Regions from separate parts of the Nostoc edaphicum CCNP1411 genome, predicted to be linked through region 2. Evidence: riboswitches for the same ligand, from Rfam matches in the RefSeq annotation. Region 2 holds a riboswitch; the other holds the start of a gene.
The links. A riboswitch is a leader RNA that binds a small molecule or an ion and turns the genes downstream of it on or off. The one in region 2 is predicted to bind cyclic di-AMP.
Positions count from the first base shown of each region.

Region 1: it holds a riboswitch for cyclic di-AMP, as region 2 does, so the genes downstream of both, HUN01_RS33275 (glycosyltransferase) here and ntrB (nitrate ABC transporter permease) in region 2, are expected to answer to the same signal.

Region 1 is NZ_CP054698.1:7,328,504-7,345,151, reverse strand. It holds gene HUN01_RS33285 (TonB-dependent receptor) at 1-1,692, shown strand, start outside; gene HUN01_RS33280 (hypothetical protein) at 1,962-2,159, opposite strand; gene HUN01_RS33275 (glycosyltransferase) at 2,261-3,532, opposite strand; cyclic di-AMP (ydaO/yuaA leader) riboswitch at 3,693-3,934, opposite strand; gene HUN01_RS33270 (DUF1350 family protein) at 4,399-5,385, shown strand; gene HUN01_RS33265 (hypothetical protein) at 5,397-5,540, shown strand; gene argC (N-acetyl-gamma-glutamyl-phosphate reductase) at 5,618-6,607, opposite strand; gene HUN01_RS33255 (amino acid ABC transporter substrate-binding protein) at 6,947-7,852, shown strand; gene HUN01_RS33250 (DUF3102 domain-containing protein) at 7,836-8,291, opposite strand; gene HUN01_RS33245 (VOC family protein) at 9,416-10,135, shown strand; gene HUN01_RS33240 (type I polyketide synthase) at 10,216-15,039, opposite strand; gene HUN01_RS33235 (siderophore biosynthesis protein) at 15,094-15,753, opposite strand; gene HUN01_RS33230 (hypothetical protein) at 15,756-16,214, opposite strand; gene HUN01_RS33225 (MbtH family protein) at 16,545-16,648, opposite strand, start outside.
Region 2 is NZ_CP054698.1:702,153-718,800, forward strand. It holds gene HUN01_RS05725 (beta strand repeat-containing protein) at 1-737, opposite strand, end outside; gene ggt (gamma-glutamyltransferase) at 1,669-3,414, shown strand; gene HUN01_RS05735 (hypothetical protein) at 3,519-3,782, opposite strand; one part of gene prfB (peptide chain release factor 2) at 4,479-4,550, shown strand; one part of gene prfB (peptide chain release factor 2) at 4,552-5,598, shown strand; gene HUN01_RS05745 (DUF3285 domain-containing protein) at 5,865-6,020, shown strand; gene ybeY (rRNA maturation RNase YbeY) at 6,060-6,587, shown strand; gene HUN01_RS05755 (diacylglycerol kinase family protein) at 6,741-7,196, shown strand; gene HUN01_RS05760 (anthranilate synthase component II) at 7,452-8,051, shown strand; gene HUN01_RS05765 (MBL fold metallo-hydrolase) at 8,055-8,822, shown strand; gene HUN01_RS05770 (FG-GAP repeat domain-containing protein) at 8,908-10,149, opposite strand; gene HUN01_RS05775 (aminopeptidase P N-terminal domain-containing protein) at 10,829-12,142, shown strand; gene HUN01_RS05780 (sensor histidine kinase) at 12,582-13,772, opposite strand; cyclic di-AMP (ydaO/yuaA leader) riboswitch at 14,212-14,433, shown strand; gene ntrB (nitrate ABC transporter permease) at 14,531-15,382, shown strand; gene HUN01_RS05790 (ABC transporter substrate-binding protein) at 15,470-16,648, shown strand, end outside.

The DNA.
Region 1 (16,648 bases), 1.1 Mb from region 2:
TTGGAAGCTGAGGGACAAATTGCCAATGGGATTCAAGGTCGTGCCTATTATCGCTTTGCTGATACGGGTTTTGCCAATAATGCCACTATCAGCTTTGTACCGGGACAAACCCGTTATGGAGCGCAGGTTACAGCTAAAGTCACCTCAAGTACTAACGTCAGGGTGCAATACGACCACGAAGACAATTTTGGGATTGCTCCCCAACCCCTAGACACCTTTGAAGAACTGTTTGCACCCCGTTATGAGTCCATACCTGGGAGCAAAGTTGATAATTCACTGACGACGATTTCCGCGGGGATTCAACAACGTTTAGGTAAAGCTATTCTAGATGTGGATTGGATTCATCGTAATCGGGAAGACCGCATCCCCGACAGCGCTCTGAATAGTAATTCTAATCAATTGCGATCGCGTTTTACAGTTCCCATTGCGAAAAACCTGACTTTCCAAGCCCAAAATGAACTCAGCTTATCTTCTCAAAAAGATACTGTTTACCCAGACCGTACTATTTTAGGGTTGAATTGGGCAGCACTTCCTGGTGTCAGTGTCAGTTTGGCTCAACAGTTTTACACTGGCGGTCAATTTTCGGGTAATTCTATCACCAGCTTAAGTGTCAATGGTGAACACAAACTCGGTACTGATACCACCTTGACTGGTCGTTACTCAATTTTGGGTGGTGCAAATGAACTGACTACCCAAGGTGCAATTGGTCTAAATAACCGTTGGACTATTGCTTCGGGATTGCGGCTGAATTTAGCTTACGAACACGTATTTGGCAACTTCTTCGGACGAACTGCGGCGGGTCAACAATATGCCCAACCCTACGCCTTTGGCCAAGCAGCATCTGCGATCGGATTTGAGGGTGGCGATAGTTACAGTATTGGGTTGGAGTACAGTGATAATCCCCAGTTTCAAGCCAGCGCTCGTTACGAACATCGTTCCTCTTCTGGTGGTAGTAATACAGTAATTACCGCAGGTGCCACAGGTAAAATTTCTCCGGCTCTGACGGCTCTAGTACGTTATCAACAAGCAAACTCTTCCAATCAAAAGCTTTCAGGATTGGGAGATACCGCTAATTTGAAGCTGGGTTTAGCCTACCGCGACCCCAATAGCGATAAATTTAATGCTTTGTTGCGTTATGAATATCGCCAAAATCCGACAATTATTCCTGAAACTATTCTCTTAGGTAGTGGTACGGGTTCCCAAGACCATACCTTTGCTTTAGAAGCTATTTATGCCCCTAACTGGCAATGGGAATTCTACGGTAAGTATGCTTTGCGTAACAGCACTTCTTATTTAGCCGACGATTTAGTTGGTACAAGTATGGTGAATCTGGGACAATTGCGAGCTACTTATCGTTTGGGATATAGCTGGGATTTAGTGGGTGAGGCTCGTTGGATTGGTCAATCTAACTATAGTGAGACGGGCTTTGTTCTGGAAACAGGCTACTACCTCACTCCTAATCTGCGCCTTTCTGCTGGATATGTTTTTGGTAAAGTCGATGACCGAGATTTTTCTGGGACACGTTCCGCAGGTGGGGCGTATTTGGGCTTCACGGTCAAGCTTGACGAATTGTTTGATGGTTTTGGACAGCAAAAACCTGTAGCACGTCAGCAACCAGAATCTACGGTGCAAACTCTGGTAAAGAAATTAAAAAATAGAATTCAGGAGTCAGGAGCCAGAATTCAGAATTGAATTCTATGTGACTGGCGGATAGCGTAGCAGTAACAAGTCCGCGTACTCCTGCAAACAAGCAAGCTATGCATAGTGTAGAGAGCTTTCTGAATAAAGGGGTTCCTGAGAGGCTCCGCCTCTAGTGGCTTGACCAGAGGCAGAGCCTCTAGGAATTCGTTCCCAGCCTAGGGGCTGGGAACGAGGAACACAGGACTTTGGGCTTATCTTAGTGCCATTTAGGTCTGAATCCCCTTCCAAGTTTTCCCAGTCCCCAGTCCCCAGTCCCTTTTTCAAGCTTCCTTTGTCAGCATCCAAGCAGAGTAAGCATCCTCAAAAAATCTGCTTTGACGACGAGTTCCCTTATGCTTGCTGACTCTTACTTTCAGGGTAGTTGTGTAAACTCCATCCATTACCTGATGTCCATAACCACAAACTTGACCAACTTGCCCTGTTCTTTGATGCAAAGCATAATCTCCAATATTCAGCATAATTCTGATTCCCTAATTAACTAGGCTGAGTAGTTTGTTTTTGACTGTTTGGGCGCGATAAAATCACTTTGAGGATATTACCGCGCTCAAAACTGTAAAAATTAAGCTGCAATCCGGGGTCGGTTATTGGGTGCAGTTGGAGCCAGCAAACGACTGTATAGCTGAGTCAGTCGGAATGCCACACTATACCAACTAAAAGCAATTTCTGTCCGTTGCCTTGCTGCTTCACCTAACTGGTCTCGCCAAGCTGGGTTGATCAGAATGCGGTCTATGGCAGCAGCAAAAGCCACTTCATCTTTGGCGGGCGCTAGTAAACCTGTGACCTCTGGTACTACAGTAAACTGCAACCCACCGACATTACTAGCTACGACTGGAGTTTTACTCGCCATCGCCTCAATGGCAACTAAACCAAAAGGTTCATAGTGACTGGGCACTACGCAGACATCAGCAGCAGCGTAGTAGAAGGGGAGGACGGTTTCATCTAGGCGACCGGTAAAGGTTGTACAATCTTCTAATCCGAGTTCAGTGACAATGCTGGCGATGCGATCGCGTTCAATTCCATCACTCTGACCTGGACGACTACCACCCCCAATCACTAGTTGGAGGTTAGCCTCACCCCTTAAACTCGACTTGCCAATGGCTCGTACTAAAGTTTCAATACCTTTGCGTCGGTCAAACCGACCAACATAGAGAACCATCTTGGCATCTGGTGCAATTCCCAACTTTTCCCTTGCAGCAGACCGCAGAATTTCCCCAAATTTATCAGTATCAGTACCACAGGGAATCATTTCAATGTTCCCTTTGCTGGAAACGAGTATCCGCATGTGTTTCTGTTCTTGTGGACTGGTCGCAACCACGCAGTCTACAGTTTCTAGACAGGCTTTTTCTATAGCTAGTCGCTGGGCTGCAATTACGGGAACATCACCAATACTTCTGTATTTAACCGCTCCTAAAGAGTGGTAAGTATGCACCTGAATCAGCGGTTGTTGCTTTTTCAATTCCATGCCAACCCAAGAAGACAACCAGTAATTGGTATGAATTAGGGAGTAATGGAACCCTTGGCGTTGCTGAAATCGCTGGAATTCTTCGATAAATTCAGGTAAATGGTTAAACAAGTTATCTCGCCCAATAAACTCAGCTGGGCCAGCTTTTAACCGAATAGTACGACAATTCAGACTATGTTGAGCGATCGCAGCTTGGTCAGGACTACTCCGACGAGTGAACATATCCACTTGCCAACCTTGCTGTGCTAGGGCATAACCTACTTGGCGCACATAGACATTTTGACCCCCAGCTTCTTCTTGACCGATTTCAACAGCCGGGTCACCATCGACAGAAATTAGAGCAATGCGATGTTTATTATTCTGGAACATAGCTGATTTTCACCTCAAGGCAAATAATCCTACCTCAGACGCCAGAAATCAAGATATTGTTATCCTCTCTCAAGGCCGAGGGCAGGCACAACGAACCACAAAGTTACCAGCCAAAGGACACTGACGAGAACAAGGCATTACTTGTAAGAATGCTTCTCGTTCAGTCTCTTCTCAATGCCGACGAAGTTAGCTGACGGGCTAGGACTGAGAGATGTCCTTCTTGAAAAAGTTATAAGTTGTGAGTTATGAATTATCTATTTAATAACTTTTAACTCCTCACTCTTAAATCCTCACTCTTAACTCTAACTTTCTTCAAAATACGCCCCAAACTTGGTTCCTCCGCTCCGGTTTACCCTTACTCACAAAACTTTTCAGGGAATATAGTGGATTAGGCAGACTGATTTATTTTTCTTCACAGTTTATAACGTGTCATCATCAACTATGTCAACAGTATGAACAAAAAAAGTGTGTTGGTAATCACTTTAAAGCTTGTTGTGCCTAGCGTTGGAGAATCAGGGTATAGGGGAAAATTTTAGTTTTTAAGATGCTCTCAACAATAAACTTACTGATATTCACTGTTATATTTTCTTGAATTTTTAGGAATGAAATAGACTTGAGAGTTTTAGTGCAAAAAAATCTGGTTAGAGAATATTTGGAAAGTCAACAAATATACTCGAAACCTCTTTCTTTGCAGGAAAGAGGTTTGGCAACCCCCATTTCCTCATAAGAAAGGAGAACAGGGAGGTTTTGAGAAATTTGATGAACGATACTTTTTAAACATCCTCTTAAAGAATCCGAAAAGCAGCAACTTCAGTTTGGAGATTAAGTATACACCTACCAAAATGAGATGTACTCATTGCTAAATCATGGTAAATACAAATTTGAAACTGAGATTTAAACCTGTTTCTTACAGTTGGGTTGCTCTACATCCACAACCTAAAGGAGTAATTCAATTTATTGCAGGGGCTTTCTTTGGTACTTTTGTCCCCATGCTTTTCTATCGCTATCTGCTTCAATGTTTATTCGAGCAGGGATATACAATTATCCTTCTGCCTTTTAATTTTACTTTTAATCATTATGTAGAAGCTGGTTTTCTCATGAGAGAGCAGTATGAAATTCTGCCAGAGCTTGTGAAAATGGCAAGTGTTGCAGGATATGATTATGAAGCCTATCTAGATGATAAGAACTTTTCTTGGATTGGACATAGCCTTGGTTGTAAATATATCTCTTTGTTAGAAGGATTTACTGCTCTACCGCCAAATCCTCAAGATAGAGAACAGTTTATTCGTAATCTGCTGTCTTATACTTCCGATGAGTCACAGTTAAAAAGTGTCGTTGCAGACATTAACATTCTCTTTGAGGAACTAACGCGAAAAACTGCTGAAGTTAAAAAATTAATTTATAGCTATGTGCATAAGGATATCAACTTTAACAGTGTCTTTATTAAAGGGCAGGTTTCTATCCTATTAGCACCTGCTATTGCTGACACAGGGAGTGCAATTCGTCCTCAATTTTTAGCTGATATCATCGATAATCTTGGTTGGGGTGTGAAACCAACTGTTGAAGAAACCCAGAACTTAATCAAGGATAGTGGGCTATTTAATATCATGGGTTTAGTCTGTTTCAAATCAGACAATATTGCTAAATCGACCTGTGAATGGTTTACTAATATTCTGCAAAAGCCGCCTCAAGATTTTCGGGAAAAATTTGCAGGTGGACATTTAAGACCTCTAGGTATTCAATTAGGTAACTATGTCATTAATCTTTTTAATAAACCGTTGATTGAATCAGTTCAAGAGCGAAATAGAGGATTTGAGCATAGTGTTATTCAGTTGCTTGAGAAACTGAAATAAAAATCAACATAATGGGCATTGGGCATTGGGCATTGGGTATTGGGCATGGGGCATGGGGCATTGGGTATGGGGCATTGGGTATTGGGCATGGGGCATGGGGCATGGGGCATGGGGCATTGGGTATGGGGCATGGGGAAAACAGTTCCGAGTTATGAGTAAAAAAGTAAGATTTCACACTCAGCACTCAGAACTCAGCACTCAGCACTCCCTCTCCTCACTCCCTATGCCTTTTTCATAATCCCAACTCTTCTGGAAAACCGAGCATGATATTTAGGTTTTGGACGGCGGCTCCTGATGCGCCCTTACCCAGGTTGTCAAGACGAGCAACTAGCAACACTTCTTTGGTAGTGTCATTGGCGAATACAAAAACCTGAACAATATTGGTGTTTTTGATTGCGTAGGCGTAGCCCGTCGTAGACATAGCATCCAAAAATATTCCGTCTCGCAACAGAGTAGAATCTTGGTATGGAGCAACCTGCACAAATTTTTCACTTTGGTAGTAGTTAGCGATCGCTTCATGAATAACTTCACCTGATGGTGGATTATCCAAAGTCCCCAGGGGCAAAGGCACTTGTACCAGCATCCCCTGCTCAAAATCCCCTACTGCCGGTACGAACAGCGGCGGCGATGCTAACCCTGAGTAATAATGCATTTCTTTGACGTGCTTATGCCCAAACCGCAACCCGTAGATCCCATAGGGATAGAGTGATTCTGCTCCGGCTTGTTGCTCGTGGAAGGTATGGTACTGTTTGATCAGATTCTTCCCACCGCCAGAGTAACCTGACACTGCATTAACGGTGATAGGAAAGTTGCTGTTCAGGAGTCCCTTGGCAATCAACGGACGGATACAAGCCAAGAATCCTGTAGGATAACAGCCAGGATTGCTCACAAACTGGGCGCTGGCGATTTTCTCTCGCTGTCCTGGATTTAGTTCAGGGAAACCATATACCCAGTTCTTAGCTGTGCGATGGGCAGTACTAGCATCAAGGATCTTAACCGTAGTACTACTTACCAAGCTAACAGCTTCAAGGGCTGCATCATCAGGTAGGCAGAGAATAACAACATCGACGGCATTGATTAGTTTAGCTCGCTCAAATGCATCCTTACGTTTAGATTCCTCAATGCTAACTAACTCAATATCATCCCGTTGATTGAGACGTGAGTAAATTTGTAAGCCTGTGGTTCCTGATTCGCCATCAATGAAAATCTTGGGTTTAGTAATCATGCCTTCAGCACCCTTAGATGTAAGTAGTATTTTAAAACAGCTATAGCAATCCGATTATCTTTTTGGAAAAATCAACGAGAAGAAGGCAGGGGGCAGGAAAAGAAACTCTCCTATGTTCGCATAGTGGCTACTCTTACGAGAATGCTTTCAGCGAACTCGCAGGGTATTGCCTCTACCTCATGTAGTTTTGCGTAAGTCCTACAGAGTAATGAAAAAGCACTAATGTAAAGAATAGTTACTAGATAACCTTACTATGTACTCGATAGTGATACCTTCTCGATGCTTGATATCTAGATCAGATTTGATTTTTGAAAAAACGACCTATTCTTAAAGCTTATGTATGAAAAAATTGCTATCCCTATTTTAAGTCTCATATTTGCGACGCTCATACCTAATATGGTAGCTGCTGAGACTGTGATGGAAAAAGTAGCCAGAACAGGGGTATTAACAGCTGGTACTAGTAGAGATGCGCTACCTTTTGCCTATGTGGATAGTCAAGGAAAGTTAAATGGCTATTCTGTAGATATGCTGACTCTGATTAAAGAGCAATTAGAAAAAGACCTAGATAAAAAAATTAAACTGCAATTAGTTGGTCTTAGCCCTTCTGAGCGGATTACTAAAATAGTTAATCAACAAGTTGATATTGTGTGTGATGCTAGTAGTTTTACCTGGAAGCGAGATAAAAAAGTAGACTTTTCTGTTAGCTACGGTGTGACTGGAACCCAATTATTAGTTAAGAAAGGAAGTAATCTAGGTTCCCCTGAATCCCTTATTGGTAAGCAAATTGGTGTGCTGGCGGGAACCACAAATGAGCAGGCGATCGCTCGTGTACAACCTAGAGTTAAGCGGGTGTATTTTAAAACTAGGGCAGAGGGATACACAGCTTTGCAAGAAGGTACTATTGATGGTTTCTCGTCCGATAGCATTCTTTTAGAGGGATGGCTACAACAGCAAAAAAATCCAGATGCTTTTGCGATCGTACCCCCTCGCCCCTATTCACAAGAAGGTATCGCTTGCATGGTGCCAGAAAATAACTCGAAATTCTTGGATACAGTCAACTATTCTCTGGTCAAGTTCATGCAAGGATTTGTCAATGGTAATCAGCAATATGTCACTATTTTTGACCGTTGGTTTGGGTCTCAAGGCGCTGTAGCGCTTAATCGGGATTTACGTGATTTGGTAGTGGAAACTATGCAATTGGTCATAGAATTTCGTGAGGAAATTCCTAAAAGCGACCTGTGATATCAAGTCCGGTTAAAGACTTATCATTAAGGCAGCAGAGGGGTATAGGGGAAGGGTTTTTGGGTTTCTGGATATCCCGCAGTTTTTGAGGTGTGGAGGGTGCAGCAAGTAGATACAAAGCGGAGGTAGCAATGTCAATCTGTGCAAGATTTGCACGGTTGTCAAAGGTTTCATACACATTAATAAAGTTGTATGCTGTTCGTCGGCTCCAACCAAATTCTGCTTTCAACCAAGTATCAAACTGCCCATGCTTCAGTTTAGAACGCACTTCTGCCAATCGTTGCCCAATCTCCCAAATGTCTTGAGCAGTCTGCCGTAACTGCTCTCGGATTTCTGTTGTGCACTGTTCAACTAATGTCCGCTGCTCTGGAGTGAGAAGTTCGTAATCAAAACGAGTAATAATTGTATCTTTTGTATCCTTGTGATTTGATTTTACCATTGTGAATTTCCACATCCATTGGCGAAGAACTCAGCTATTTTGGATTACAGATAGAACATACACAAAATCGTGAGCATAATCTCACTCAGTTGTAGCTAGACTTCCTGCACTAAGTACACTATCTTAGGGACTTCCAAGAAATAAATTATCCATTTTGTGGAGTGGGCAACATGAGCGCCCTAAATCTGGGACGGGTGGGGACACCCATCCCACAAGAAAATTTGGGATGTTATTTTATTTGGAAATCCCTTATTCATTTTATTTTAAAAGCAGGAAAATCTGGAAATTAGACTTATATCGTGTCTGGCTAAAGACTTTTCATTTAGAACGCAGTTCTTGCTGGGGGCTGGGAGCAGCGAGAAAGAGGCGTTTCCGATTTTTGCACAGATGCGTAATCATAAGTGATTAACCGGACTTGATATCACAACAAAAGCTGAGTGTTTGGTAGCTGGTAAGATTTAACCTGCAAAAGGGAGGGAATCTGAGCAAGATACCTATGCTGACAACTAACAACTAAAGACTTGACAAAAAATCCCATTTACTTGTTAACTGAGAATAATTACTAATTATTTCAATATTTAGTTAAAAACGCTGGCATGGTTTTTGCATTATCAGGAGGCTTGTCTGAATCAATAAAAATTACCATTCTTATTGATTCAGACACAAATTTAAGTTGGCACATTGGACTGATTTCCGGTAGCAACGATTACTAAAGACATCTGCCGTTTAGCCAGTTTCTACAGCAAAGTCAGATTTAGGTGTATCAGAAAAATCATCACATTGAAGAAGGCAGGAGGCAGATAGCGCAGCGTAAAGCCTTCTCTACGAGAGGCTCCGCCAACGGCATGGCTTCTCTACGAGACGCTGCGCGAACGCTTAGAGCGAGTCTGCGAGCGTCGGGCAGCTATGCTGAAGGAACTTTTTCGTCGAGGATTCAGACCCCGCCAATTGTAAGCGCTTTTGTTTTCGGCGGGGTTTTAGACCCTTGTTCCCTTCGGTCACAGCCTATTGACAGGAAGTAGCATTCCCTTCTGCCCTCTGCCTTTCTTGATAACTTGTGTAGACAGAGTTTGAACTGAATTATTGAATTTGCGTGTTTTTATATCAAGGGTGCGAATTTTTACATGAAGACTCAGTTACTAATTTCGACAAATAATTCCTTGCTAGAAGTTGACCACATTTTTATTTGTGTTGAGGATGCACCTAAAGTTGAATTCTTTGAGCAAGCGGGATTGATGTTTGCCAGTCCTGCTGTGCAGCAGATAGAACGAGGTACAGCCTCACAGATTCTCTTTTTTGAGAACTTTTATCTAGAGTTAATTTGGGTTGAGGATGAAGTCGCTGCTGAAATCTATGCTGTCCGCACAGGTATAGACTTTTTAGGGCGATCGCATTGGCGACAAACGCAAATCTCTCCATTTGGGATTGCTCTGCACCAGCAGTCTCGCGCCACATCCTCGTTCGAGGAGGAATTTCGGCGATCGCAACCCCAAAAAACAGAACTATTATTAAGTTTTTCCAGTGATAATTTAGTCACCCAAACTGAACCTTTATGCTTTGTCATTCCTGATGCGATCGCCTTACCAACTTTATTAAAAAATTTTCCTAACTTCCAAAAACAGTTTGTGTCTCATCCACTAGGGCTAAGAAAAATGACAGGAATAGAGGTAACTGTTACTCATACTTACTCTGTAACTCAACCTCTGGCACTGTTAGTAGAGAATGGAGCAGTGCAAGTTGAGCAAGGAACTTCCCCATGTCTACAGTTGACCTTTGACAATTATATGCAGAGGAAGATATTAGATGCACGAGCGATCGGTATTCCTCTAGTTTTCAAATTTTAGCAATCGCTGCTTTTTTAGTTAAGAAAGGTGCATTTGTTGAATTTTTAATTGTTTACTAGAATGTGTTTCTTGAAAGAGGTTTAACGAGAAAAATCAGTTTGTTCTACTTGATCTAATAATTTTGCGATCGCTTCTGGATCATCTAGTGTTGGTATTTGGTTTTCGATGATAATTTTGGCTATACCTGCAACGGTTGGTGATTCAAATAAAAATTGTCGCATCGGCAATTCTACTTGAAATTCTTCCCGTAGCTGAGAAACCGCCTGAATTGCTAGCAATGAATGTCCACCCAACTCAAAAAAGTTATCGTGAATGCCGATGGGAGCAATACCCAATAAGTTTTCCATTAATTGGGCAACTCTGGTTTCAATGTAGCCACTAGGGGCAACGTAAGTGGTAGGAATGTTAGGGCGTGCGTGGTTATTATCAGTGCGTGTAGTATCATGAATTACTTCAGGCTGTATGAAACGAGACTGGAGGTTTACAGGCGAAACAGTAACTAGTGCAGCGACAGGTTGGGCTAGAATGCGCTCAGTCACTTGCCAAACTTCCTGGGGAGTCATAGCCAAATCTACAAGAGCAGCACCTGTGAGTATGGCAGTTTCATCAAAACGCACTGCATCCCAGTTGATACTAATCCAAGGTGTATCACTGTTTTGACTACGTTGCTGTGCGAAAGCATCCATAAACAAGTTTGCCCCGGCATAAGCAGCAAAGCCAATTCCACCGACAACCGCAGACAGAGAAGATTGCAAAAGGAAAAAGTCTAAGGGTTGATTGTGGAGAGCTTTTTCTAATGCTAATAAACCATGTATTTTTGTATGGAATTGTCGGCTACATTCCTGAGTATCGAGGTTACGAATCAAACAACTGGCGCGATCGCCCATAGCCGCAGCATGAATGACTCCATTAATTGCCCCAAATTGGCTTGTAGCTTCGGTAATAGCAGTTTGCACTTGCATGATATCCGCTAAGTCAACGCTATAAAATAGGAATTCACATCCTGTAGTTTGTAAAGCTTGCAACTGTTGAATACAGTGGCTAATGGGATTTTGGCGACCGTGGGAAGCCAACCAAGTTTCCCATTGGGCAGGTTGTGGCAAATCTGACCGTCCCAAAAGTATTAATTTCGCGTTCACTGTTTGCGCCAGAAACCGGGCATAAATTAACCCCAAACCTTCCACCAAGTCTCCAGCGATCGCATACACGCCACCTTCAATTAGGGGTATTTGGGAAGACTCAGGGGCAGGTAAAGGAATCGGCTGGAATTCTTGTATCCAGCGAGTTTTACCCCGGTAAGCAATGAAATAGTTACCTCTCCCTAGCGCTCCTACCCCCCTCTGTCCCGATGAAAGGGGGGTGTCTTCGGAGTTAAATACACCCCTCCCCAGCCCTCCCCTTGGCAAGGGGAGGGTGTTTGATGGGGTGTTATTTATCGTTAATTCCGCTATCAGTTGCTCAAAATTGGCGATCGGAAGTGATAAATCAATATTTTGGCAAATCAAATTCGGGTATTCTTGGGGAATTACTTTGCAAAGACCGAGAATTGTTGCGTCTGCGGGATTGAGGGTTTCAGTTAAGAGAACATTTTGCACCTGCTGAGTCAGTACATAGATTCTTAGAGGCTGCGGTGATGAAGATAATGCCTGAGTCAGCCAGAGTAAACTGTAAAAACCGAGGGTTTGCCTTTGCTCAAAGCGATCATTTGCTACCGAATCGGTGAGAGTCCATAAATGTGCGATCGCATCAGGTAAAGTTCCGGCTGTTTGTAATTGCTGCCATAGTGTTTCATAATCTTTTGGGTTATCAAGCGCAATGGTGTAAGCGTCGCCCTTTGAAGTAAATTCCGCTCCTGGTGTCACGGTAATTACTTGCTGTCCGGCTTTCTGGAGACGCTGCACCAGTTGTTCACCGATACTGTCAGGATGACAAAAGACCAAATATCGTTGTTTTGTTGGTATCTGAGAAGGACGCAGAAGCGGCGATCGCACCCAAGAGGGCAAATAAAACCAATTTGATATATCCTCTTGCTTCTGGGGCTTTTCTGGCAGGATGGGAGCAACTTCTGACGATGGATGTCGGTCTATCCAGTAGCGCTGCCGCTCAAAGGGATAGGTTGGCAAGGGCAGTTTTTGCGGTTGTTGTAAAGCATAGAATTTAGACCAGTTGACGGCTACGCCCGAAAGCCAAAGCTGTCCCAAGGTTTGGCAAATCAAGCCGACATCCGATTTGGTATCTTGGGGATGTCGCCCAGATGCGAAAGTAGGCGGTGCATCGGTAAATTGTCGAATAATGGTACTCAAGGTTTGACCAAATCCAACTTCCAGAAAAACCTGATGGGATGTTTGTTGCAGTTGCCTAATTCCGTCGCTAAACTGCACTGGCTGACGCAGATGGGTTGCCCAATAGTTGGGATCACAAGCTTGTGCCGCAGTCATCCAAGTACCTGTGACGTTAGAAATCAAAGGAATTTGCGGTGGATGGAGTTGAATCTTGTGTAAGATTTCTGTAAAAGGTGCGATCGCCTTTGACATCATCGGTGAGTGAAAAGCATGGTTTGTATGCAATCGCCGATAGGTAATATTTTCACTAGCTAAACGTTGTTCTAAAAGTGCGATCGCTTTTTCTTCTCCTGACACCACGCATAATCTAGGCGCATTGTCAACAGCAATTACTAAATCATCTGTAAGTAACGGTTGCAGTTTCTCTGCGGCGAGGGAAACAGAAAGCATCACTCCTGGGGGACACTGTTGCATCAGTTGTCCGCGTTGCACAACTAGCATCAAGGCATCAGCTAAGTTGAACACACCAGCTAATGTGGCGGCGACATATTCACCAATACTATGACCAATCATCGCCCGTGGCTGGATTCCCCATGATATCCAGAGTTTGGCTAGGGCATATTCGACTACAAATAAAGCGGGTTGGGCGTAGGCGGTTTGGGATAAATCTGGAGAGTGGGGAGTGGGGAAGGGTTCTAATTGCTCCCTCCCCTTAGCAAGGGGAGCCACTGCGTTGGGCGGCTCTGCCGACTTGAAGCAAGTGGCGTGAGGGTTGGGGAGGGGTGTATTTAATTCAGGATAGAGAAGATTTCGCAAATCCAAGCCTAAATGTGGTACGAGTAATTCACAACAACGATCAATTTCTTCTCGAAAAATTGCCTCGGTTGTGTATAACTCCCATCCCATATTCACATATTGGCTTCCTTGTCCTGGGAACAGAAAAGCTACGGTAGTTTGAGCCGCACCGGGTGATTGACTTAAAAGTTGTGGAGAATCAGATGTAGTTAATATTTCCACTGCTTCCGACGCAGTTTGACAAACCAAACAGCGACGATGTTCAAAAGCGCGTCGTCCCGTTTGCAATGTATATGCCACATCAGCAATATCTGTATCGGGAAACTGTTGCAAATATGTAGCGAGATTTCCTGTTGCTACCTCCAAAGCTGATGGAGTTTTTGCACTCAGAATTAGAAGATGAGGACGTTCAATTCCATCTTTATTTTGAATTTCTGTAGGTGCTTGTTCTAAAATTGCATGGGCATTTGTACCACCCATGCCAAAAGAACTAACTCCCGCCCTTCTCGGTACGCCATTATTTACCCAGGATGTCAACTTGGTATTCACAAAAAATGGACTATTGGCGAAGTCAATTTGGGGATTCGGGCTGGTAAAATTCAGACTGGGGGGAATTTGTTCGTGCTTAAGAGCCAATGCGACTTTGATTAATCCTGTCACACCCGCAGCTGCATCTAGATGACCAATATTTGTTTTTACTGAGCCAATGGCACAGAATTGTTTTTTGTTGGTATGTTGGGAAAATACCTTAGTCAAGGCAGCAATTTCAATGGGATCACCTAAAGCTGTTCCTGTACCGTGGGTTTCAATATATTGAATTGTTTCTGGTTCAACTTTGGCTTTAGATATTGCAGTGGCGATCGCCTGTGCTTGTCCTGTTACACTAGGTGCAGTCAAACCCACCTTTTGGGAACCATCATTATTAATTGCAGTGCCTTTGATGATCGCATAAATATGATCGCGATCGCTAATTGCATCCCGTAAACGTTTGAGGACGACAATTCCCAACCCATTCCCAAAAACTGTTCCCTTGGCGTTGACATCAAAGGCGCGACAATATCCATCTGGTGAAAGTACGCCATCGTCTTTGTAAAGATACCCTGTTTTTTCCCCAGAACCAAGGGATACACCACCCGCCAACGCCATATCGCATTCTCGATGCAGCAAACTTTGGCAGGCCAAATGGACACTTACTAAAGATGTGGAACAACCCGTTTGGACTCCACAACTAGGCCCAGTGAGATTTAATTTGTAAGATACACGGGTAGGCATTAAACCCATAACATTACTAATAACCACCTGCACCGGATCGATGGTATTGTAGTTGGGATTGCTGTATAAGTTGACAAGATAACTATTTAATGCTGTACCTGCATAAACTGCGATCGCACCTGGATATTGTTCTGAATCGTAGCCTGCATTTTCTAATGCTTCCCAAGCACATTCTAAAAATAGGCGATGCTGGGGATCGAGAATTTCTGCTTCTCTAGGTGAATATCCAAAAAAGGCTGCATCAAACTCATCAATTCCAGAAAAGCTGGCGTATGCACGAACATAATTAGGGTTTTGTAATTCTTCTGGCTTGACTCCGGCTGTCAGTAATTCGTCATTTGTGAGTAACTCAATGGACTCGATACCATTTTTGATATTGTGCCAAAACTCATCTACACTACGAGCGCCGGGAAAGCGCCCAGCTATACCAATAATAGCGATTTGCTCTTGTTTTTCGAGTTCAACTGCTTCTAATTTAGTCCGAGCATCTTTGAGAGCAGCCAAAATGCGTTGAGATGAAGTTAAGTTGTTAATATTATCTATGGAAGAATTCATAATAATTTTGTGTCGCACAAAAAAGAACGTTAAGTGAATTGAAGATACCCCACCCTAACCCTCCCCTTGCAAAGGGGAGGGAACTAGATTTCCGGTTTCCCCCCGATGCATTGGGGAGGGAACTAGAATCTCTTTTTTCCCCCCTTTGCAAGGGGGGATTAAGGGGGGTAATTCGACTTGGGGATGCAAGAATTGATAGCGACTGCGGGTAAATACATCTAGAGTATCCACAGCGCAGCCACGCTCAAATCGTAAGCTACCAGCTTCTTCACCACCAAACTTTTGACAAACCGCGCGGTGGGAATGAGCAAGATAGAGATAAGCATCAACAAAGTTTTGATGTTGTGGTTGTAGTTCTATTGGTAGGTTGGAAAAGTGAGGGCGCAACTGTTTCCAAACTTTGATTAAAACTGCGTGTTCCCAAGACATTAAACCGCTAAAATCATGAGATTTTACTTCAGGTGGTGTCATGGAAGGGCGAATTTCGGCTGCGTAAAGTTCGGGATTTATACTACCTGCTAACTGCATTGCTGCACCGGATGCTAGCATTAATTTTGTGGCAGATTGTAGCTCTAAAAGGGCTTGTTGGATATTTCCTTTTATCAGTTCTACTTCAAAGCGACGCAAACAAATTATCAAACCTTGAATATTAATAAAAAATGACCAGTGAAATCCTTTCCAGATTTCCTGTGGTTGGATTTGACTGCTGTTCATGGCTACAAAGTTAGGTGAAAAACTCGTCCAAAAAGATAAGCATTAGCTCTAAATCCTTCTCGCTGGAAATTGAGTTGATTGATATCGAGAACATCTTTTATACTCAAGTGTAAAAAGGCTTGACAAGCAACCATCAATCCATGCACTAGGCAAATTTCTGGTTCAGTAGTTTGCACATGACGAACACGAAAATAGTTATCAAAATCTTCAATTTCCCAGTACTTCAACGTTGTATTTGTAGATGTAACCTCTGCGGTAAATGTATCGTAAATTTCTAATTCTGCTATTGCATTTTCTAGTATCACGATACCTTGCTTCACATCAGATTCAGCTAATGCCGTCAGTAGTTCCGTGAGTGCTTTCGTCAACTTCATTTGATTGGATTTACTCAACTCACGTTCAAGTGGCAATTCCCACGGGACTATGAGTTCTAACTGTTGTAAAGGTGCATCGTGATACATGGGAAATACTAATTCGTAATTCGTAATGCAGAAAGTAATACCGTTTCTTTGTGAAGTTGCATATATTTACCCCCCTCTTAGCAAGCTACTGTGTATACATAAGTCTGAAATATCTGATTAACCAAGGTTTTACCCCACCCTAACCCTCCCCTTTGCAAGGGGAGGGAACTGGATTTCTTTTTTCCCCCCTTTGCAAGGGGGGATTAAGGGGGGTAATTTAACTTGTGTATGCACCGTAGCCTCTAGCAAAGGGGATCTATTATGTGCATCTTCATACAGAATTGGTATAAGGTGTTTGTAGCTTTCTTTTAGAGAATTGAATTGGTGAAACTATGTTGATTGTACGGTTTGTTCCATCCCTTTGCGAAGGCTTAAAGGACGCATATCAGTCCACACTTGTTTGATATATTCTAGGCATTCCTGTTTTAAACCAC
Region 2 (16,648 bases):
CCGCCAGAGGTGGAGAGAAAATCATTGCCATCGCCACCATTAAACAGATTATTGCTTGAGGGGGAGTCAGCATACAAAGTATCGTCACCAACACCACCGTTGAGGGTATTATTGCCCGCGCCACCCCTCAAAATGTCATTGCCACTTAAGCCTTCAAGAATGTCATCACCCCCTTGACCATTGATGACATCATTTGAATTGTCAAAGCCACTAACATTGTTGGATAGGTCGTTTAGGAAGGTGACTGTGTTTTTTTTAAAGACAGTGCTTTGAGTGGAGTTAGCATCGAAGACATCAAAGCTGTCGGTGATGGTAGTTTGCCCATAAAACAGAATATTACCCAAATCTACAGTGGCTCCAGTAGATTTGGTGAGGTTTTCCAGGTTTTCCAGGGCAAAGTTTTCCAGGATGAATTTGTAACTAGCAAAGAAACTACTACCAAACCCTTGAAAGCCGATTTCCAAACTTGTGCCATTCTGGGCGAGGAGCAAGTTTTGGGCAGTAAAGCCACTATAGCCCTGGAAACTTAAGGTATCCACTTCGGCAATGACTGCTGCTGTTGGGTTTGTTCCTTTACCTACTCCACCGAAATCGGTGATCTTATTAATGTAGTTTGAGCCGCTGTCAAAAAAAAATATATCGTTGCCACCGCCACCAGTTAGGGTGTCGTTGTAACCGTCGTAATTAAAAGCGCCCTGTAGGGTGTCGTTACCTCTGGTTCCAATGATAATTGCCATAAGTTTTTCCTGATTGAATGGATTTTTGGAGTAAATTCAGTTGTCAATAATCGAGTTAATGCTGTTTGATGGCACAAATAATTTGCCAAAAGTTCAATCTTTCGGCATACAATATTCACTCTTTAGATAGATAGACTCGCCAATTGTTCATTAAATATTTCCCCTTTAATTCGCTTTCAAATATTACTTATCCCGGTATTGAGGACTATCTAAGTCTTAAGCACTGCACAAAATTTTAGTTGCTTTGTCAATGCATAAGTCTTACTAGTTTAAAAATAGGGAAAACTTGAGATGGCATAAAACACGGAATTGTTATGCATTCGTTGTCAGCCTAGCTTGCCGCCGTCGGCATCGCCCTTGAATTTCTATCTGAAAAATAGAAAACATCAAAATAACCTGACATCTAAGTAAATATCGAATATTTACTTAGATGTCTATCTTTTCAAAAAATCTTTGCATACTCTTCATATTTGTAAAAGACCATTTAGAAAGTAAATGTTAAATTGTAGCGTGCATTATCGCTGAGAGTACGACACCTGGGAATATGGTGCGTTACGGCTAAATTAGACTTTCTCAAACCCTCAAATTCCTACACAGCCGTAACACACCTACTTAATATTTACTTTATAAATCAATACGATTCAGTTAAGGGCTAAGTGTACAAAATTGTGGGTTTTCGAGACGCGATAAATCGCCGTCTCTACAAGTGTTTTGGTCTTATCTGAACTATAAATAGGCTCTAACCATTCCCCCCTGCCCACTGCCCACTGCCTCTTTTGCAAAGGGGAGAGCCATGCCTACGGCAGCAAGCTACGCAAACAATGGTAATCAAAATCTGATAAATTAAGTACACTCAGATGCTATATATGTATAAGTTTTTATGAGAAATGGTATAAAAATGCTTACTGTTACTCAAGCCAAGCCAGTTGCGATGCCTGCGACGCACGTAGCCATCGCAGTCTTTTCTTTCACCCTCTTTGTTTACAGCCAAGTCGCCTCGGCTGCTTTAACTTTACCCCTACGCAGCAAAAAGGGAATGGTGGTTTCAGCCCATCCCCTAGCGAGTGAAGCGGGAATTTCGATGTTACGCAAAGGTGGTAATGCAGTGGATGCAGCTGTAGCCACAACCTTTGCAATTTCTGTAGTTGAGCCTTTTTCAGCCGGAATCGGTGGCGGCGGATTTTTGCTGATGCACTCTGAGAAAACTGGCGACATCAAAGCATTAGATTTCCGTGAACGCGCACCCCTGAAAGCTACAAAAAATATGTATCTTGACGCAGAAGGAAAGGTGCGTCCCAATGCAAGTATTAAAGGTTATTTAGCAGTGGCGACACCAGGAACGGTGTCGGGACTTTATGAAGTGCATCGTCGCTATGGTAAGCTTTCTTGGCAAGAGGTGATGAAACCTGCGATCGCACTCGCTAAAGATGGCTTCATTCTGGGCGATGTAGCAACTTGGCGTTATCTGCAAACAAACCAATCTAGCCAGCCAGCACTTCTTAACAATCCAGCCCTGCGGGAAATATTCACTCGCAAGGGTGAATTTTACAAACCAGGGGACAAGCTAGTGCAGCGTGATTTAGCACGTACTTTAGCTACAATTGCCCAAAATCCCCAAAGTTTTTACACCGGAAGTATTGCTCGTGCGATCGCTTCTGATATGGTAAAAAATGGTGGTTTAATTACTTTAGAAGACCTCAAAGCCTACAAACCAATCTGGCGCACTCCCGTTTGTGGAAATTTTCGCCAAGCTAAAATTTGCTCAATGCCACCACCTTCATCGGGAGGCGTTCACCTATTGCAGATTTTAAATATTATTGGTGATACCGATTTTAAATCTTTGAGATGGCATCATCCCGACGCTATACATTTAATGGTAGAGGCAATGAAGATTGCTTACAGCGATCGCTCACAATATTTAGGCGATCCTGATTTTGTCAAAGTCCCTGTACAAGAACTGCTTAGTCCAGCTTACGCCAAAAAACGCCGTCAAGAAATTAATATGCAAGTGGCTAGACCCTCGATCGAGATCAAGCCAGTAGATTTGAATTCCAAATGTCTGCGTTTTTCCCCATCCCCTTGTCCTCGGTATGAATCTCCTGAAACCAGCCATCTTAGTGTTGTGGATGAAGAACGCAACGCCGTGAGTTTGACTTTCACGATTAATCTCAGTTTTGGTGCTGGTATAGTGACACCAAGAACTGGAATTGTCCTCAACAATGAGATGGATGATTTTGCTGCTGCGCCAGGAGTACCTAATGCCTTTGGTTTGGTTGGTAACGATGCCAATAGCATTGCACCCCGCAAAACTCCTCTATCCAGCATGACTCCCACAATTGTCACAGAAAATGGTCATTTTCGGATGGCAGTGGGTGCGCCTGGTGGTAGCACCATCATCACCCAGGTTTTGCAAGTGATTTTAAATGTGCTGGAATACAACATGGATGTTGGTGCGGCTGTTTCTGTTCCACGCATACATCATCAATGGCTACCAGATGAGTTGCGCGTCGAATCCTGGGGCTTAGATGCTTTAACTGTGCAAGACTTACGCCGTCGGGGACACAAAATAAAGGAAACTGCTCCCTGGGGTAATGGTAACGCGATCGCGGTTACACCCGATGGAACTCTAGAAGGGGCCGCCGATCCTCGCGGTGAAGGTTCCCCAAGAGGTTTGTGAGCGAGTGAGAAATTGGGGAGACGCAACGACGCGCAGAATAACTAATGATAAATGACCAATGACAAATAACAAATGACCAATGACAAATGACAAATGACAAATAACTATTGATTTTGAATTGTTGACTCTGCGTAGCTGCTGTTGCCAAACTCGTTTGCCCTTGCGCTAGGTACTAATGTCCAACCTGCTTTCAGAAGTTTTTGATAAGTTGCCCAACCTTTAGAACCACCTGGTATTTGATAATCTGGGACTGCAAAATGTCCAAAAGTGGTGTAGGGACGCCAAGGCTGATTGGGTTCTGTCTGCAAATACAAAATTTTCTCTCCATCGCCACCAGACTTAGATAACCAGCACATTTGTCGATGCATTGCAAACTCCTTTGCTTTTAGCTAATAACTAACGCATAATGACAGAATTTTGTCAAGTTACACCTCACCCTTGTGGAGTAATTTTTTGCCTAATACTTTAGACAAGGTGTAATTAATTTCTATCCATTATTAGGATAATTACTTAACAATTCATGCCTAGAGGACAGCTGTTAGTAGGACACAAAGATAAACAGTTTTCGCTCACCTTCTTGATTGGGTGAGATTTTTCTAATGTTATCCGCGTTTTTTATGATTGGGTGTAACAATAACTACTGTTTTGACTGGGGTTCGCAATCAGACTATTTGTTTTTCTGATTATATTAATCACAGATTTTGGAAATGACTTATAAAACAGGAGTCAGAATTCAGAATTCAGAATTCAGAATTGGTGAATACTCTACCCATAAAGGGATAGAGTTTTAAGGCGAGAATATTTTAATTTTTTTCACCCACTAAACACTTGCTTTTTACCAATATTCGTCACCCACTCGTACAGAATTCATCCGCTCATTCTGACCAAAGCTAACGAAAACGTCTCTGGCTTTGCTCCTGAGTTCTGAATTCTTCTTATAAATTTTTGTTGATTAGAAGTAGTGCAGGGAGAATTTGCCCAACTACAGCTAAAATTAATAAATACAATAGAATAAAGAGCAATTTAACAATCCAAAGCGCTCTATCAATCATTCAGCAAGCACTATGGAAGTCTTAGAACTCAAACGCGAAATCGAAACGTTGTCTGGCCGCCTGGGTAAAACCCAGGACTATCTTTGACGTACCTGCACTGACAGCCAAAATTCAAGACCTCGAAAAAATATCTGCTCAACCAGAATTTTGGAATGACCAAACCCAAGCCCAACAAACCCTACAAGAACTCAACGACCTGAAAGCCCACCTCCAGCAATACGATCAGTGGCACGCCAATTTAGAAGATACTAAGGCAGTTGTTGAGTTATTGGAGTTAGAAACCGATGAGGCACTACTCCAAGAAGCGGAATCTACCATCACTAAACTGAATCGTGACCTTGACCAGTGGGAGTTACAACAGTTACTTTCCGGGCCTTATGATGCTGAAGGTGCTGTACTGACCATTAGTGCTGGCGCTGGTGGCACAGATGCTCAAGACTGGGCATTTATGCTGATGCGGATGTACACCCGTTGGGGCGAAGCTCACGGCTATAAGGTAACTTTGGCTGAAGAGTCGGAAGGTGATGAAGCCGGAATTAAATCGGCAACCCTAGAAATTACTGGTCGCTATGCTTATGGTTACTTGCGATCGGAAATGGGTACACATCGCTTAGTGCGGATTTCACCTTTTAATGCCAACGGTAAGCGACAAACCAGTTTTGCCGGGGTGGAAGTAATGCCGCAGATTGATAACTCTGTGCAATTGGATATTCCAGACAAAGATTTGGAAATCACCACAACTCGGTCTGGTGGTAAAGGTGGACAAAACGTCAACAAAGTAGAAACTGCGGTGCGGATTGTTCACCTTCCCACGGGTCTTGCTGTGCGCTGTACAGAAGAGCGATCGCAACTGCAAAATAAAGAAAAAGCCCTAAATCGCCTTAAAGCAAAGCTGTTGGTCATAGCCAAAGAGCAACGTGCCCAAGAAATTGCCGAAATTCGTGGCGATATGGTGGAAGCCTCCTGGGGAAATCAAATCCGTAACTATGTATTTCACCCTTACCAAATGGTGAAAGACTTGCGTACAAACACGGAAACAACAGCGATTGGCGATATTATGAATGGTGAACTTGATACATTCATCCAAGCTTATCTGCGCCAAGAAAATAAACTAGTAGAAAACACTCCTTGATAATTGAGGGTTATTTACAAGTAGTAAGTAAATTGTTTTTAAGATTACTTACTACTTGTTATCAGGAAAGGCAGAGGGCAGGAGGCTCAGTTGGCAGAAGGGAATTTTGATTCTGGCGCTGAATCCTCAACTGAGGTAAAACAATAAAAGCCTTCTGCCTCCTGCCTTCTGCCTTCATTGATAAATTTCTCAGCAAGATACAGGCGATCGCCATTCTATCCCAGACCAACTGTTACAGTTATAAAAGAGTCTGTAGACAAATAACTATGAGCAACTCTCCTTCATCAGAACCTCAACCTAGCTACGTAAAACTCGCCATGCGAAACATGGTGCGGAAGGGTGCAACTTCCCTGAAGCATTTTGCGTTGACTGCTGTAGGGCTTTTAGCTCTCCTTGTTGGTCTTGCTTACCTAACTCACTAACGACAAATCGTAAACCTCAGACTAGGAGACTGTGTGCCCCTGAGAGTTGAACTATATGTGGAGGAGTATTTTTACGAGTTGTCCCCGACAACATCTGTAAAAATTGGGGACACCCATGCCCGAATTACTCCTGAAACTTGGGAAAATTGGTTTAATAACTGGTTGGAAATACTTCACCCTCAGATTCCGCCAGCGCCAAGTTATGAAATTGGGTTGCGTTTGACAGATGACTCGCAAATTCAAGAACTCAATTCTCAGTATCGTCAACAAAATAAGCCTACCGATGTTTTAGCCTTTGCTGCTTTGGAGGTGGATTTTCCTCAAAGCGAAGAAATGCTAACCTCTGTGCCATTATATCTAGGTGATATTATTGTGTCTGTAGATACGGCACAACGCCAAGCTCAACAACAAGAACATAGTTTACCAACTGAACTAGCCTGGTTAGCTGCTCATGGTTTATTGCACTTGTTAGGCTGGGATCATCCTGATGAAGAAAGTTTGGAGCGAATGTTAGAACAGCAAGTGAGATTGCTGAACGCAATAGGTATTACTATTGACATTGAATAGCAGTAGCTTGTGTATCCGTTAGTGTCAATTTTTGGTAATACTTTTATAATACTTCTGTGGAAAATTCCCTAAAGATTGCCTCAAAGTTAATTCTGCCATTAAGATTGGCAAATATTCCCACTGTAGCAACTCTATCTTTGTATTTTTAAGTCTATGTCCCAAAAAATTTCTCCACCACCAACGCCTACCTCGTTACAAACACTTGTGTCTAACGAACGAGAATTCTCTTGGAAAGTAGCCTCTAATTTATTTGTTAGTTTTAAATATGCTTGGGCTGGAATCAGCTATAGTTTTCAAACTCAACGTAATTTTCGCATCCATGTAAGTGTTTGTGCTTTAGCGATCGCTTTAAGCGTTTTTTTACATCTGCAAGCGGTGGAAATAGCGGTAATTGGTATAACTAGTGGTTTAGTTTTGGCATTAGAGTTAATAAATACAGCGATCGAGTCCCTTGTGGATTTAACCGTTAAGCAGACATACCATGATCTGGCAAAAATTGCTAAAGATTGTGCAGCCGGTGCAGTCCTTGTCTCTGCTTTAGTAGCGGTGCTAGTAGCTGGTACGCTATTGCTCCCTCCTCTGGTAACGTTAATTATATCGGCTTTGTAAATGTGATTTGCGGAGGCGAGCATTTACCGCAGGCATAGCCAGGTGACTCGGTAAGAGAATTACACTCTGTCCGATTTACTTTGCACAACATATTATAAGCAATTCAAAATTTACGAAGTGGCTTGTCGTAAAGTAGCCGCTTTATATATACGTGTCCACGTCAGCGTTATTTTTACACCTACCGAACAAATAGCATGAGATATTTGTCTATGCTGTTTGCAACTGATGAGTGTTAAAAACCAGGAGTGATGAGCTTTGATTATAGTTATCGATAATTACGACAGTTTTACATATAACTTAGTGCAATATCTGGGAGAATTGGCAGCAGAATTCCCAGTTGCAGATGAGATTAAAGTTTTTCGTAACGACAAGATATCCATAGATGAGATTCGGGCATTAAAGCCGGAAGCCGTGGTTATTTCTCCTGGGCCTGGTCGCCCGGAAGATGCTGGCATTTCTTTAGAATTGATTGAACAGCTAGGACAAGAGTTACCAATTTTAGGTGTCTGTTTGGGACATCAAAGCATCGGTCAAGTATTCGGTGGTAAAATAATTCCGGCTCCAGAATTGATGCATGGCAAAACCTCTCAGGTGTCTCACACTGGGGTGGGAGTTTTCCGGGGATTAGAAAATCCTCTAACCGCCACCAGGTATCACAGTTTGGTAATCGAACGTGAGACTTGCCCAGATGTGTTAGAAATCACCGCTTGGGTTGAAGACAACACCATTATGGGAGTGCGACACCGGAACTATCCTCACATTCAGGGCGTCCAATTTCACCCAGAGAGTGTCCTGACATCTTCAGGAAAACAGTTATTGCGAAATTTTTTGGAACAGTTACAGTCAAGAGCATAATTAATGAAACGACGACAGTTGATGGGCTATGCTGGGGCGGGGTTGGTCACAGCTTTAGTTACTACCTTGGGTTCTGAATCTCAAGCTGACGCACAATCTAGCGGTTTATCAGTTCAGTGGTTGGGTCATACTTGCTTTCTTTTTACTGGTGGCGGTGCAAAAATTCTTGTCAATCCATTTCGGACAGTCGGCTGTACTGCTGGATATCGTCCCCCAAAAGTGGCAGCAGATTTAGTACTGATTAGCAGTCAACTACTAGATGAAGGTGCTGTGGACGTACTACCGGGAAATGCAAAACTCATCTATGAACCAGGAGTTTATGAGTTTAAAGGTATTAAGTTCCAAGGAATTGCCATAGACCACGATCGCAAAGGTGGTAAGCAGTTTGGCTCAAACACCGCTTGGAGTTGGAAGCAAGGCGGAATTAATATCCTCCACTTAGGCGGAGCCGCTGCACCAATTACCATTGAGCAAAAAATCCTGATGGGGCGTCCCGATGTAGCATTTATTCCAGTGGGAGGCAGTGCAAAAGCCTACAATGCTGAAGAAGCAAAGCAGGCTGTTCAAGTGTTAAATCCTAAACTCGTGATTCCAACCCATTACCGGACACAAGCCGCCGATGCTGCTAAGTGCGATATTTCACCACTGGATGATTTTCTGACCTTGATGCAAGGTATGCCAGTGCGGCGTAGCAATGGAGATAGTATTTCCATTAGCCCTGGTAAATTGCCGGAAAATGGGGAAATTCAAGTTTTGAGTTACAAGTTTTGATGAGCAGGGGATGAGGGAATGAGGGAGAAGTTTTAGTTAGTTTTTCCCCCAATGCCCCATGCCCCATGCCCAATGCCCCTAAGTTTTAGAATGTATACCACTCTGGGCCAAGCTTATCTGCGTCGCTGATGGGAGTCTCAACGGCTGTTGTCTCATTTATAGTCCAAATGTTGTCTGTACCTGCTGTCTGGTCGCGCCAGTAGATATCAGTCTTGCCATCGCCGTTGAAATCGCCAAGAGATGGTGTCAAGGCCGCGTTATTAGCTGGTAAGAAAGCTTCAGTTGCAACTGTTGTGCCATCCATCAACCAAGCGGTGTTTGCACCTGTGGTTCCATTGTGCCAGAAGATATCGGTCTTGCCATCACCGTTGAAATCACCAATTTTAGAAGTCCAGGATGAGTCAAGTGTAGCCAAAGCACCTTCTGTGACTAAGATGCCATTCATCGTCCAAACCTTGTTCTCACCTGTTTGAGCGTTTCTCCACAGAATGTCTGTCTTAAAGTCACCGTTGAAATCACCAAGGTTAGCAGTCCAGGCGGCATCTTGTGATTGCAGAGCAAATTCAGTCTTTTGCGTACCATCCATAAACCAAGCGGTGTTATCGCCTGTTGTGGCATTGCGCCAGAAGATATCGCTCTTACCATTGCCGTCAAAATCAACAATGGTAGGAGTTAGTGCTGTGTCTGTAGGGTCTAGAACAGTTGCATTTAGAACGGTGGTGCCATCCATCTCCCAAATAGCGTTCTCGCCAGTTGTAGCATTATGCCAGAAGATATCAGTTTTGCGATCGCCGTTGAAATCTCCAATCTGAGGACTCCAAGCTGGATCAACGCTACTTAGAACAGCCGCACTACCAACTCTGGTGCCATCCATCAGGACAATGCTATTCTCACCGGTTGTCTTATTGCGTAATAAGAAGTCGGTTTTGCCATCAGCATTGAAGTCAGCAATTTTGTAATCATAGGCCGATAGGTCAAATTGACCCAAAGAACCCTGTTCGACAACTGTTGTGCCATCCATCAACCGAATGATAATCTCACCAGTTGAAGCATTGACCCAAACTTTGTCTGTTTTACCATCACCGTTAAAGTCAGGAGTAATCGCCGCACTAGTTAAGTAAGGATTAGGATTGGGATTTGCTGACGTTTTAACAGGCGCGGTCACCGCTTGACTTTCTAGTGCTAGTGAAGAACTCTTATTTCCAAACCCTAAATCATAATTTAAACTCTTAAGAGAAGTTGTCAAGATTTCTGATTTTGCAAAAGAATCTGATAACAATCGAGATGTATTCAAACCTAAGGGTGAGGAATTTGAATTGTCAGGCATGGTGTATTTTTATTATTGGTTGTTATATTCTTTTAACTTTCTTTGGCAATCTCTTTCTGTAACGAAATAACATTTACCAGGGTTTCAATATTTCTTTAGAACTATTTTTTATTTATTAATGTCACTCTTTGAAGATAAATGCTTTTTTGTTTTAAACTAGTACCCCAAAATTTTCAAGTTCTATATAAGCAATTACGAAATATTTTTTGTAGCTTATATATGATTGCTTATAGATAAAGAATGACTATTTTCTTTGACATTTGAAGGTTGTATCAAAAATCTACCTACGAACCAGAAATCTATTTTATGTTTAATTGAACAGACTTAATTAAACTAGAAGCGATCGCTTTTTTATTATGGGTTGAGTGGAGATAGTTTTTATACTGTGTGTTGTTAGATTTATGAAATACCAGAATTTATATAAGATAAACGTTTAAAATTTATTTCATTTCATAAATATCCTAAATTATTCAATAACAACAAGATCCCCGACTGCTTTAATAAGTCGGGGATCTAAGTCTTTCAAAATAATTGTTTATTATCCAATGATTTATAACTTGAGTGGAAACAAATATTGGTTAGAATAACTTAGATTAGCAACTATTAAGAGGCATCATCTGTGTACCTGTTAGTTGCCAAAAGTGTAAAATAACACAATACTTTAATACATACATCAGCTATGCAAGCAGAATATCGGCAGCGTCGCGAGCAATTAATGGCAAAAATTGGTGATGGTACAGCCATTTTTCGCAGTGCGCCAATGGCAGTGATGCACAACGATGTCGAGTATGTTTATCGCCAAGACAGTGATTTCTTCTACTTGACTGGTTTTAATGAACCACAGGCAGTAGCAGTGTTAGCGCCGCATCATGCAGAACATCGGTTTGTGCTGTTCGTCCAACCGAAGGATCGCGAAAAGGAAGTATGGACTGGCTATCTTTGTGGGGTAGATGCAGCGAAGGAAATGTATGGTGCTGATGAAGCGTACCCGATTAGCGAGTTAGATGAAAAGTTGCCGCAGTATTTAGAAAAAGCCAGCCGGATTTACTATCACTTAGGACGCGATCGCACTTTTAACGATCAAATCCTGAAACATTACCAAAGTTTACTGCGGACTTATCCGAAGCGCGGCACAGGGCCGATCGCTATTGAAGATACTGGCCCTGTCCTCAACAGCATGAGACTAATTAAAAGCGAAGCTGAATTAGAATTGATGCGTCAAGCAGCTGCGATCGCTACTGAAGCACACAATTATGCCCAAAAAATCGCGGCACCTGGACGTTATGAGTATGAAATCCAAGCGGAGATGGAACGCATCTTTCGAGTCCGGGGTGGGTTAGGGCCGGCTTATCCTTCTATTGTGGCTTCCGGTGTGAATGCTTGCGTACTGCACTACATTGAAAATAATCGTCAAATGCAGGATGGAGAATTACTGCTAATTGATGCCGGTTGTGCTTACGGTTATTACAACTCTGATATTACCCGGACATTTCCTGTTGGGGGTAAATTTACGCCAGAACAAAAGACGCTGTATGAGATTGTTTTAGAAGCACAAAAACAAGCGATCGCTCAAGTGCAACCAGGTAATCCTTTCAACTTAGTTCACGATACAGCAGTGCGCGTCCTCACGGAAGGTTTAGTTGAACTTGGCATCCTCAAAGGTGAAATTGACAAGTTAATTGAAGAAGAGAAATATAAGCCATATTATATGCACCGCACCAGTCATTGGTTAGGTTTGGATGTTCATGATGTGGGTGTTTACCAGCACGGTGAAGATAAACCGCAGATTTTACAACCAGGTCAAATTTTGACAGTGGAACCAGGATTATATATTGTGCCAGATACGAAATTAGCAGAAGACCAGCCAGAGACAGATTCTCGATGGGTTGGTATTGGCATTCGTATTGAGGATGATGTGTTAGTTACACCTGATGGACATGAAGTGTTAACTGCGGGAGTTCCTAAAGCGGTAGATGAAATCGAAAGATATTAAAGAAGTCGGAAGTACAGTTTTGTAACGGGGATTTAGAACAAGACTTACATCCTTGCGGCTTGATTTAAAGCAACAGGACTTAAACCTGACTTTTCACGTCATGTGGAAAAGCCCATGAAAGACCTAACCCCCTAGCCCCCTTCCCGACACGGGAAGGGGGAAAATTCAAAGTCTCTCTCCTTGTAGGAGAGAGATTTAGAGAGAGGTTTTCCAGATCCCTTGAAAAGTCAGGACTTAAACCCGCCGAATCATCACAAAGACGCGATTTATCGCGTCTTTTGTCTTAACCGAACAGTATTGGTTTGTAAAGCCCTGGTGATTGGAAATCGCGGCTACACAGACAAAACCCACCTCCGTGGGTTTGAAATCCTTGATTTTGTATTAGTCCACGGAGGTGGACAATGCTTGTGTATTCGTGATTTCCAATCACCCAATACTTTTAAAATTCCATTTCCAAAGGAAAAATGACAGTGAAAGTAGAACCAACACCTACCTGCGAGGCTAGGTTAATTTGACCTTGCAATAATTTTACCAACCGCGATACGATCGCTAATCCCAACCCAGTACTATCGGGAAGATAGGGGCGATCGCTAGCACTTACACGAAAATAGGGTTCAAATATCTGGGTTTGGTTTTCTGGTGCGATGCCAATTCCTGTATCAGAAACTGCGATCGCCCATCTCTGGTTCTCTAACACCTGACACATTATAATCACAGTCCCCGACTCTGTATAACGAATCGCGTTACTAATAAGATTTGTGATAATCTGTTGCAATTGAAAAGAATCTGCCATTACCTTTTCGGGAGCGCGATCGCAATCCACCACAATTTGTAAATTTTTTCCCGCAGCTAAAGGTTCTAACATTTCACACACATTACCAATTAATTCACTTACATCCGTAGGCGCTAATTGGATTTTTATCTGCCCCGCTTCATAGCGCGAAAGTTCTAGTACATCATTAATCAGATGAAGTAACTGTCTACCATTGCGTAGTACTCGCTCAATATGTTCTAAATTGGTAAAGTTGTCTTTTATCTCAGTCTTGCGTCGTTGTTGGCGTAAAAATAGATCCGAGTAGCCAATAATGGAAGTGAGGGGATGTTTCAATTCGTGGGCTAATTGGGAAAGATACTCTTGATTAGCGCTAATTAACCGCGTGAGTTCCTCATTATGGAGCGTTAGTGATGCTTGCAATCGGTGTAATTCCCGCAAGCGTTGCTCAAAATAACTCTTGAAACATTGAGCGATCGCTTCATCTACAATCGCATCAATCAAACGCATGGAACGAATTATCTCTGATGGGGTTCCCTTCAATAAATCTGCTTGTATAGCATCAAATATTACTGTTCGCAGCAGATGATATTCTCTGGCAATTTCTGCTGGATCAAAGCCTTGTTCGGCTCGAATCGCTCCATGCTGAAAACTGGCAATAACCATTGACTGAATATCATTATCCTGAGATTTTGAAAGAACTGTCACCATTGCTTTCAAAAGATCAGGGACGTGATCCTTTACTGCTGTATAAGATAGTTCATCAGCACTTTCAATGCGTCTATCCTTACGAACCGCTGCAATCCATTTTTTGAGGATGGTATCCGTTTTTTCAGCCAGTACTTGACTAAAATCCATTATGTTAAATTCAGCTAGGAGATAGATGAGTAAACTTCCATATCCAAATAGTTTAGCGAGTGAAATGGATATTTACCAAAAAAATCGATATGTTCCACCTACCAAAAGAAATAGATTTTACACATTCTTTCGTTGGTTAGATTAACTAACCGTAGATAAAATCTGTGCAGTATAATATATATCTTAGAGTAGACAATAAAACTCTAGCATTTAACAGGCTTGATACTTGACTTAATTAAATTGGTTAGTTTTCTGTGTAAGGAGTTCACTCACAACATAACCAAAATTAGAGATTTTCTTGATTACCGAAAAGCCAATGTAGGTACTTAACTTTAGTATTAAAAGAAACAATATTTATCATAAAACAGATGTAGTTACTAAAGCATTAATGTTATGTTCTACATATCGATGTTATAATGTGGACAATCTAGTATCTATTCGAGTAAGTCAGCCTAATCCAACGCATCACAGTGCGTGACGTTGGAGCGGAGGAACCAAATTGTGGGGCGAATCTTATAGAAAGTGAGGAGTTGAGAGTTAAAAGTGAAGAGTTTATAAATTCAACTCAGCACTCGGAACTCAGCACTCAGCACTCTTAAAAGAAGGGCATCTCTCAGCCCTAGCCCGTCAGCTAACTTCGTAGGCATTGAGAGGAGACTGAAGAGACGGCATTTTTATAATGTTCTAATCTCATCAGTGTCCAAGGCTGGTACTGCTCAGACTTTTTGTACCTGCACTTAAATCTGTTGAGGTCGTCAATGATATTTCAACTAAATTTAGCAGCGATCGCGGCGATCGCGGGGCAAGCCGTTTGGAAAAAGACCAAACCTGTCATTTTTAGAGATGTCTTCTTTTTACCAGTATTGGGCTTCTTGGGAATAATTGTCCTGTGGTGGATTATTGCACTTGCCAACCATGAATTGATGCCCACTCCACCAGAAGCGCTAATCGCTAATTTAGACTACATCTTAAATCCCTTCTACCAAAGAGGCCCAGGCAACTTGGGAATTGGTTGGTTGTTGATCGCAAGTCTGCGTCGGGTATTAATAGGCTTTTTGTTAGGTGCGGTAGTAGCGATTCCTCTAGGATTTCTAATTGGGATGTCCAGACCGGCAATGCTAGCACTTAATCCGATAATTCAAATTTTTAAACCCGTATCGCCCCTAGCTTGGCTGCCCATCGCCTTAGCAATTTTCAACTTAGCAGATCCTTCCGCCATTTTTGTCATCTTTATTACCTCCTTATGGCCGACAATTATTAATACCGCATTAGGAGTTTCTAGCGTTCCCAAAGATTATTTAGATGTGGCACGAGTGCTGGAAATGCCACGTTGGCGACGAATTACAAAAATCATTTGGCCTGCAAGTTTGCCGTATGTTTTTACAGGTTTGCGAATTAGTTTAGGGATAGCTTGGCTAGTAATCGTTGCTGTAGAAATGCTCACAGGTGGTGTTGGTATCGGCTTTTTTGTCTGGGATGAATGGAGTCGTTTAAACTTGAGTTCAGTCTTTTTAGCTGTGTTGATAATTGGTGTAACTGGGTTAATCCTAGATTACGCCTTGGGCAAACTCCAAGAATTAGTAACCCATCGCCCTAGAACTGCCAACTAACAAAATTCGGCTGCTATCAAAACAGCAAAATGTAACAATACTCTGCGCTTGAAGCGTGAGTAATTGATCACCAATGGAGCTACAAAAATGGGTGATAATAACTGGACTCGACGAGATTTTATTAAAGGAATCGGAGCAACCACAACCGGAATAGCGCTATCTTCCTGTGGAATTTCAGGAGATAGATCAGCTAAAGGACTAACTGAAGAAGCCTTAGCCGTGCAACCAGTAGTTAGATCGCAAGACCTAGAAAAATCTGACCTTACCATTGGTTACGTTCCCGTTAATGATTGTGCGCCATTTGCGATCGCCTGGAAAAAAGGTTTCTTCCGCAAATATGGTTTGAACGTTACACTCAACCGCGAAGCTAGTTGGGCTAATTCCCGCGACGGTTTAATTTTTGGTCGCCTGGATGCTTCACCCGTAGTATCCGGTGCTGTCACCAACGCCAGAATTGGTGCTGAAGGCGCACGCCAAGCCTCCTTGTGTGCAGCCATGACCATTCATCGTCATGGTAACGCCATGACAATGAACAAAGCCATGTGGGATTTTGGGCTGCGTCCGTGGTACGAATATCAAGAACAATATGGCGATGGCGCTTTGGAAGCCTTTGGGCGCGATTTCCGAGGCTATTTTGAGAAGCAGTCGTCAGAAAACAAAGTCTGGGCGGTAGTATTAAGTTCTGCCATTTATGAATACTTTGTCCGCTACGTATCCGCCGCCGCAGGTGTTGATCCTCTCAAAGAATTTCGGATCATCATCGTTCCGCCCCCTCAAATGGTAACAAACGTGCGGATTGGTGCCATGCAAGCTTACATGGTTGCAGAACCCTGGAATACACGAGCAATAACAGGTAATGAAAACATCGGCTTTACCTTCGCACAAGGTAAAGAAGTCTGGTTGGGACACCCAGATCGTTTGTTGGGAGTGATGCAATCTTTCATCGAAAAATATCCCAAAACCTATCGTTCTTTAGTCAAGGCGATGATTGAAGCCTGTCAGTATTGCAGCAAAGTAGAAAATCGCCAAGAAGTAGCCGAACTACTTACAGACCGTTCCTTTACAGGTGCTAAACCCAAAAATCAAGATGCTCCAATTGCGAAATTTACAAGTCCCGGAATTCTGGGCAACTATAATTACGGCGGCTTTGACGGCAAAGACCGCACCATCCAAGCCGATGACACCACGATTTTCTTCGATATTCCTGACAACCTTCCCAAGCAGCCAGGAGAACACTCGACATTCTTATGGAGATCGAGAAGTATC